2 regions of the Actinoallomurus sp. NPDC052274 genome follow, and region 1 is predicted to be linked to the other one. Evidence: riboswitches for the same ligand, from Rfam matches in the RefSeq annotation. Region 1 holds a riboswitch; the other holds the start of a gene.
The links. Region 1 has a riboswitch for S-adenosylmethionine ahead of thrC (threonine synthase). Riboswitches for the same ligand answer to the same signal wherever they lie in the genome.
Positions count from the first base shown of each region.

Region 1 (3,200 bases):
CAGCGCCTGGTTCAGGGCCTCCGCCGTCTGTGACACGTCGAACGGGTTGATCATCAGCGCGTCCTCGTCGAGCTCGGCGGCGGCGCCCGCCTCGCGGGACAGCACCAGGGCGCAGCCGTCCTCGGACAGCACCGGCCCCTCCTTGGCGACGAGGTTCATGCCGTCCCGGATCGGGTTCACGAGCAGGACGTCCGCCAGGCCGTACGCCGCGAGCGAGCGCGGATAGTCGTCGTTGACCTGGAGGATCAGCGGCTCCCAGCCCGCGTCGCCGAACTCGTCGGAGATCTCGGCCGCCATCCGCTGCACGGCGGCGGTGTACTCGCGGTACTCCGGCAGGTCGTGCCGCGAGGGGTAGGCGAAGGCCAGGTGCACGACCCGGCCGTGCCACTCCGGATGCTTGGCCAGCAATTCCCGGTAGGCCGCGAGCCCCCGCACGATGTTCTTGGACAGCTCGGTGCGGTCGATCCGAACGATCAGTTTGCGGTCGCCGACCTGCTCGCGCAGGGCCTGTTTGCGGGCCCGCACGTCGGGTTCGGCGGCGCGGGCGCGCAGTGACGCGCCGTCGACGCCGAGCCCGTGCACGCCGACCCGGGTGACGCGCCCGGCGTGGACGACCGTACGGGCGACGCGGTCGACCTTCGCCTGCAGCACGGAGGCGCAGCAGTCGATGAACGCGTCGGCCCAGTGCTCGGCGTGGAAGCCGGCGTGGTCGGCGCCGAGAACGCCCTCGAGCACCTGGCGGCCGATGTCGTCGGGCAGCAGGCGGTAGTACTCCGGGGGCGCCCACGGCGTGTGCGAGAAGTGCGCGATCTTCAGGTCGGGGCGGCGCTCCCGCAGCATGCCCGGGGCGAGCGTCAGGTGGTAGTCCTGGATCGCCACCTTCGCGCCGGGGCGGGCGTCCCGGGCGAGCGCGTCGGCGAACGCCGCGTTGTACGCCTCGTAGGACTGCCAGTCCCGCCGGGAGCGCGCGTCGAAGTGCGGGCTGTTCGGCGTGTCGTACAGCATGTGGTGGACGAACCACAGCGTCGAGTTGGCGACGGCGTTGTACGCGCGGTGGAAGGTGCCGACCGGGATGTCCAGCATGCGGACCGCACCGGCGCCGTACTCGTCCAGCCGCCCGTCCTCCGCCTGGCGGACCGCGGCGCGGTCGGCGTCCGACAGCGCCGCGCAGATCCACAGGATGTCCCCGTCCAGGCCGGCCATGGCCGAGACCAGACCGCCGCCGCCCCGCCGGACCGAGAGCGTGCCGTCGTCGGCGAGCTTGAAGGAGACGGGTCCGCGGTTGGACGCGACCAGGACCTGCGAGTCATCCATGTGGGGAGCGTAACCGGAGGACGTGAACGGGGGGCGAGGAAGGTCCAGTGGTCGGACACTTCGGGATGACATTCCACACAGGTCGCACTCCGGGCCGTCCGGGCATGTCACTGCGCTGAATCCCCACGTGGGCAGGGCCTGGCGACGACGCGCCCCCGGGACGGGAGCGGGCCGGAACCGGCCGCGCCGGCGTCTCGCGACCTGAGACGCGCTTGGCGGAGAACCGGTCGGTCACGTATACAAGTCGTCAGACGACAACTTAATAACGCTCATCCAGAGGGGTGGAGGGACCGGCCCGTTGAAGCCCCGGCAACCCTCCCGGACATGCGGTTCACAGCGTGCGACGACACGTCGCCGACTCGCCCCAGCGAGGCCGCCCGGGACAGGTGCCAACTCCGGCTCGTGACCAAGGTGGCACGGGAAAGATGAGGAGAAAGGCCTCGCTTCATGTCGCAGACCGCCGCCCGAAACCTCGGCCCCGCGACCGCATTGACGTGCCGTGAATGCGGACAATCCTACGATTTGGGCCCTCGCTACGCCTGTGAGCTGTGTTTCGGCCCCCTTGAGGTCTCCTACGACCACACCGGCGTGACCCGGGAGCGGATCGAGTCCGGGCCGCGCAACATCTGGCGTTACCGGGGCCTGCTGCCGGTTCCGTCGAACGTCATCGACACGCCGAACACCGAGCCCGGCTTCACCCGACTCGTACGCGCCGACAACCTCGCCGAGTCGCTGGGCCTGCGGTCGCTGTGGGTCAAGGACGACAGCGGCAACCCCACCCACTCCTTCAAGGACCGCGTGGTGGCGGTCGCGCTCGCCGCCGCCCGCGAGCTCGGTTTCAAGGTGCTGGCCTGCCCCTCCACCGGCAACCTCGCCAACGCGGTCGCGGCCGCGGCGGCGCGCGCCGGCATCCGCAGCGCCGTCTTCGTGCCCTCCGACCTCGAGAGCCAGAAGATCATCACGACGGCCGTGTACGGCGGGACGTTCGTCACCGTCGACGGCAACTATGACGACGTCAACCGGCTGGCCTCCGAGCTCGCCGGTGAGCAGGAGGACTGGGCGTTCGTCAACGTGAACGTGCGGCCGTACTACGCCGAGGGGTCCAAGACCATCGGGTACGAGATCGCCGAGCAGCTCGGCTGGCGGCTGCCCGATCAGATCGTGATCCCGATCGCGTCCGGCTCGCAGCTCACGAAGATCGACAAGGCGTTCCAGGAGTTCATCAAGCTCGGCCTCGTCGAGGACCGGCCGTACAAGATCTTCGGAGCCCAGGCGACCGGCTGCTCGCCCGTCTCGGCCGCGTTCAAGGCCGGCCACGACGTCGTGCAGCCCGTCAAGCCCTCGACCATCGCCAAGTCCCTCGCGATCGGCAACCCGGCCGACGGGCCGTACGTCCTCGACGCCGTGCGCCGCACCGGAGGGGCCGTCGAGGACGTCTCGGACGAGGAGGTCGTCGACAGCATCGGCCTGCTCGCCCGCACCGAGGGCATCTTCGGTGAGACGGCGGGCGGCGTGACGCTGGGCGCGCTGCGCAAGCTGCTGTCGGCGGGCGTGCTCGACCCCGACGCCGAGACCGTGTTCATCAACTCCGGCGACGGCCTCAAGACCCTGGACGCGGTGGCCCCGGTCGCCAAGCCGTCCGCGAACATCGCCCCGACCCTCGAGGCATTCCGAAAGGCAGGTCTGGCGTGAGCTCGATCAGTGTCCGCATCCCGACGATCCTGCGCAGCTACACGGGCGGCGAGGCCGAGGTGAAGGCGACGGGATCGACCGTGCGCGAGGTCGTCGCCGACCTGGAGGCCAACTACTCGGGCATCGCCGCCCGCATCCTTGACGACAACGGCAGGATCCGGCGGTTCGTCAACGTGTACGTGGGCGAGGAGGAC
Region 1 is NZ_JBFAUT010000029.1:79,066-82,265, forward strand. It holds gene AB0K82_RS24420 (trehalose-6-phosphate synthase) at 1-1,314, opposite strand, end outside; SAM riboswitch class I at 1,581-1,746, shown strand; gene thrC (threonine synthase) at 1,762-3,006, shown strand; gene AB0K82_RS24430 (MoaD/ThiS family protein) at 3,003-3,200, shown strand, end outside.

Region 2 (3,200 bases), on a different contig from region 1:
GCCATCGCCGGCCCGACTCTGGGAGGCTGGGTACTCGCCGCCGGTTTCGCGCCGCAGTGGAACTTCGTTCTCTTCGCGATACCGGCGATTCTCGGCGCAATTCTCGCTCTCGCCATCGGATCAGGAACTCCCCGGCGATTCACGGGGAAGGCCGCTGTGATGCGGCCGCTCGAAGAGCCGGCCGAACCGGCACTGTGAGATGGAACCGCACGTCGATCAGTGATTGCTTGTCAGATCCCATCCGGGGTGGATCATCAGATCCAGGTGGGCACGTGCCCCTCGGTGCAGCGGGCGACGAAGCCGATGCCGAGCTCGTCCAGGGTGGGGAAGAGCTGCTCGACGTCCCGTTCGAACAGGGAGTACTCGGTCTGCAGGACGGAGACCGGCTGCACGGTGTGCGCCTTGCGGATCGTCTCGGGTCCGGCCTCGCTGAGGCCGAAGTACTTCACCTTGCCCGCGTCGATCAGCTCCTTGACGGTGCCCGCGACCTCCTGGCCCGGAGGTGGGGCGGCCGGGGCGGTTCACGGATCGTTGTGTCAGTGCGTTGCGGCGGTCAGTCCGGCGCGGTGGACGCGGGTGTGCTCGGCGACGCGTCGGCCGAGGTGGCGAGCGGTGTTGGTGTCTGCGTCGTGGACCGCGGCGGTGTCGTTGCAGCTTTGTGCGCCGGCGCCGAGGTAGAAGCCGAGGCGGTTGTCGTCCTGGGGGCTGGATGTGGTGGTGTTCCAGCCCGGCAGGAGGTTCAGGCTCACCCAGAGCATTCCGTGCTGGGCCGCCAGGAGTAAGAGGTACTGCAGGGTGTGCAGCTTGTCGCCGCTCATGGAGCCGGAGTTGGTGAATCCCGCCGCGAGCTGCTCCAGGCGCGGGTCATCCACCGCTTGCTGCTGGCCTCGGCGAAGGCGTGGAACGCCCCCGACGCGGTGCCCATGTAGGTGGGGGTGCCGAAAGTGATGGCGTCCGCAGCGTCCATCAGTTCCCAGTCGGCGTCGCTGAGGGAGGCGACGTCCACGCGGTGGACGTGCGTCCCGGCGATGGAGCGCGCGCCGTCGGCCACGGCCGTGGCGATCTGCGCGGTGTGGCCGTAGCCGGAATGCGACGCGATGACGATCGAGATATCGGACACGGGTGTTCCTCTCCTGCCGCATGGCGGCGTGTTCGTCAGACGCCGTCACCGCGGCCAGTGACGCAGGTCTCCCGGACGGGTTCGTGCCGTAGGCATCGGCGCCAACTCAGTTGTGCGCCCGCGGAGAGGCCTCGGCGACCGGCCGACCGCCAAGGGCTTGCGAGGCCAGTGCTCTCCGCCAGGATGCGACGGGCATGGAGCTCTTCGCGTTGCTGAACGCTGCCGCCTGGATCTCCGAGCAGGTGGAGAGGCGCCGGTGTGCGTGCGCCGCAGCCGTGCCGACATCGTGGCCGGCACGCGCGGCCATTGCCAGGAAATAAGACCTGTTTTGTCTGGTATTGTCCTTCCCGTCACGAGCTCCAGCGTCAAGCCCCGGCTTGCTGGACGGCAACCCTCCGACCGCGGTGGGGTGCTCCGGGTGAGGACATGGTCGTCGAACCGGATACGACGGCAAGCGCGGTTTGTGCGGCCGAGCCCCCGCGGGGTCGGTGAGACCAGTCACGTCGCGCGTGGTCGACGGCCGGTCGTGCAAGGAGGAACAGACGTGAGAAGGCGATCGGTGCTGGCCGCCTCGTTCGGCGCGCTGGCGCTGCTGGCGGCCGCGGCCTGCGGGGTGGACACCGCTGACACCGGAGGTTCGGCCAAGAACGGTGATCAGCTCACCGTCACCGTGTACGCCGGGCCGTGGGAGGACCTGTTCAAGAAGTCGTTCGTCGAGCCGTTCGAGCACGACACCGGGGCCAAGGTGAACCTCGTTCCGGGCGCCAATGCCGAATGGCTCACCAAGCTGCGGGCCTCGGGCGGTGAGAACCCGCCGTTCGACCTCGTCGTGTTCACCCCCGACGCGGCCCGGCCGGCCGCCGCCGCCAAGCTCATCCAGCCGCTGCAGACCGGCAAGCTTCCCCACTGGAGCGAGCTCGACCCGGTGCAGGTGCAGGTGGACAACCTCTCCGGCGCGCAGTACGGCGTACCGCTCACCATCGGCTCGACCGGGCTGCTGTACCGCACCGACAAGATCAAGCAGCCGCCGGTCGACTGGCAGGACATCTTCGACAAGCAGTACTGCGGTCACGTCGCACTGCCGCCCCTCACGTACAACCCCGGGCTGGAGTTCTTCAGCGCGCTGGTCCGCAGCGAGGGCGGAAAGCTGTCCGATCCCGCCGCCGTCGACCGGGCGTTCACGCAGCTGAAGAAGTTGAAGGGGTGCGTGTCCTCCTACCCGGCGAACGCGACCGCGGTTCAGACCGCCGTCCAGAACGGCGACGCGTGGGTGGTGCCGTACTGGGACGGGCGGGCCTTCGCCATGGCCCAGGCCGGTTCCAAGGTCGGGTTCACCTACCCCAAGTCCGGTGCGGTCGGCGCGCTCAGCAGTTACTTCCTGACGACCGGAACCAAGAAGAGCGACCTGGCCTACAAGTTCCTGAACTACCTGAGCGATCCGGTGCACCAGAAGCCGTTCGCCGAGGGCAACTGGTACGCCGGCTCGAACAACAAGATCGACTACAGCAAGGCGTTCGACGAGAAGATCAAGCACGGCCCGGACGTCTACAAGTCGTTCAACTGGGTCGACTACACGATCGCCACCCCGAAGCTCAACGAATGGCAGCAGCGGTGGAACCAGATCTTCAGCTGACCGGCGCGCCGTACGGTTCCGGGGAGAGCGGCGAACCGGACGGCGCCGGTCACGTCGAGATCGAGCACCTGACCGCCGGCTACGACGGCGTCCGGGTGCTCGACCTGGAACGACTGTCCATCCGCCGGGGCGAGTTCCTGTCGATCCTCGGCCCGAGCGGCTGCGGCAAGACGACTCTGCTCAACTGCGTCGCCGGGTTCGTGACGCCGGCCGGCGGCCGGATCCTGGTCGATGGCACCGACATCACCCGGCTGCCTCCGTACCGGCGTGAGCTGGGCATGGTGTTCCAGAACTACGCGCTGTTCCCGCACCTGACCGTCGCCGACAACGTCGCCTACGGGCTGCGGGTCCGCAGGCTCGGCAGGACCGAGCGGGCGGAACGGGTCGATGAGGCGCTGCGCCTGGTCGGGCTGGAGGAGTACGCCGGGCGGCGTCCCCGGCAACTGT
Region 2 is NZ_JBFAUT010000012.1:160,955-164,154, forward strand. It holds gene AB0K82_RS13760 (MFS transporter) at 1-198, shown strand, start outside; gene AB0K82_RS13765 (aldo/keto reductase) at 255-449, opposite strand; gene AB0K82_RS13770 (hypothetical protein) at 537-872, opposite strand; gene AB0K82_RS13775 (flavodoxin domain-containing protein) at 815-1,120, opposite strand; SAM riboswitch class IV at 1,469-1,583, shown strand; gene AB0K82_RS13780 (ABC transporter substrate-binding protein) at 1,665-2,753, shown strand; gene AB0K82_RS13785 (ABC transporter ATP-binding protein) at 2,720-3,200, shown strand, end outside.
Region 2: it holds a riboswitch for S-adenosylmethionine, as region 1 does, so the genes downstream of both, AB0K82_RS13780 (ABC transporter substrate-binding protein) here and thrC (threonine synthase) in region 1, are expected to answer to the same signal.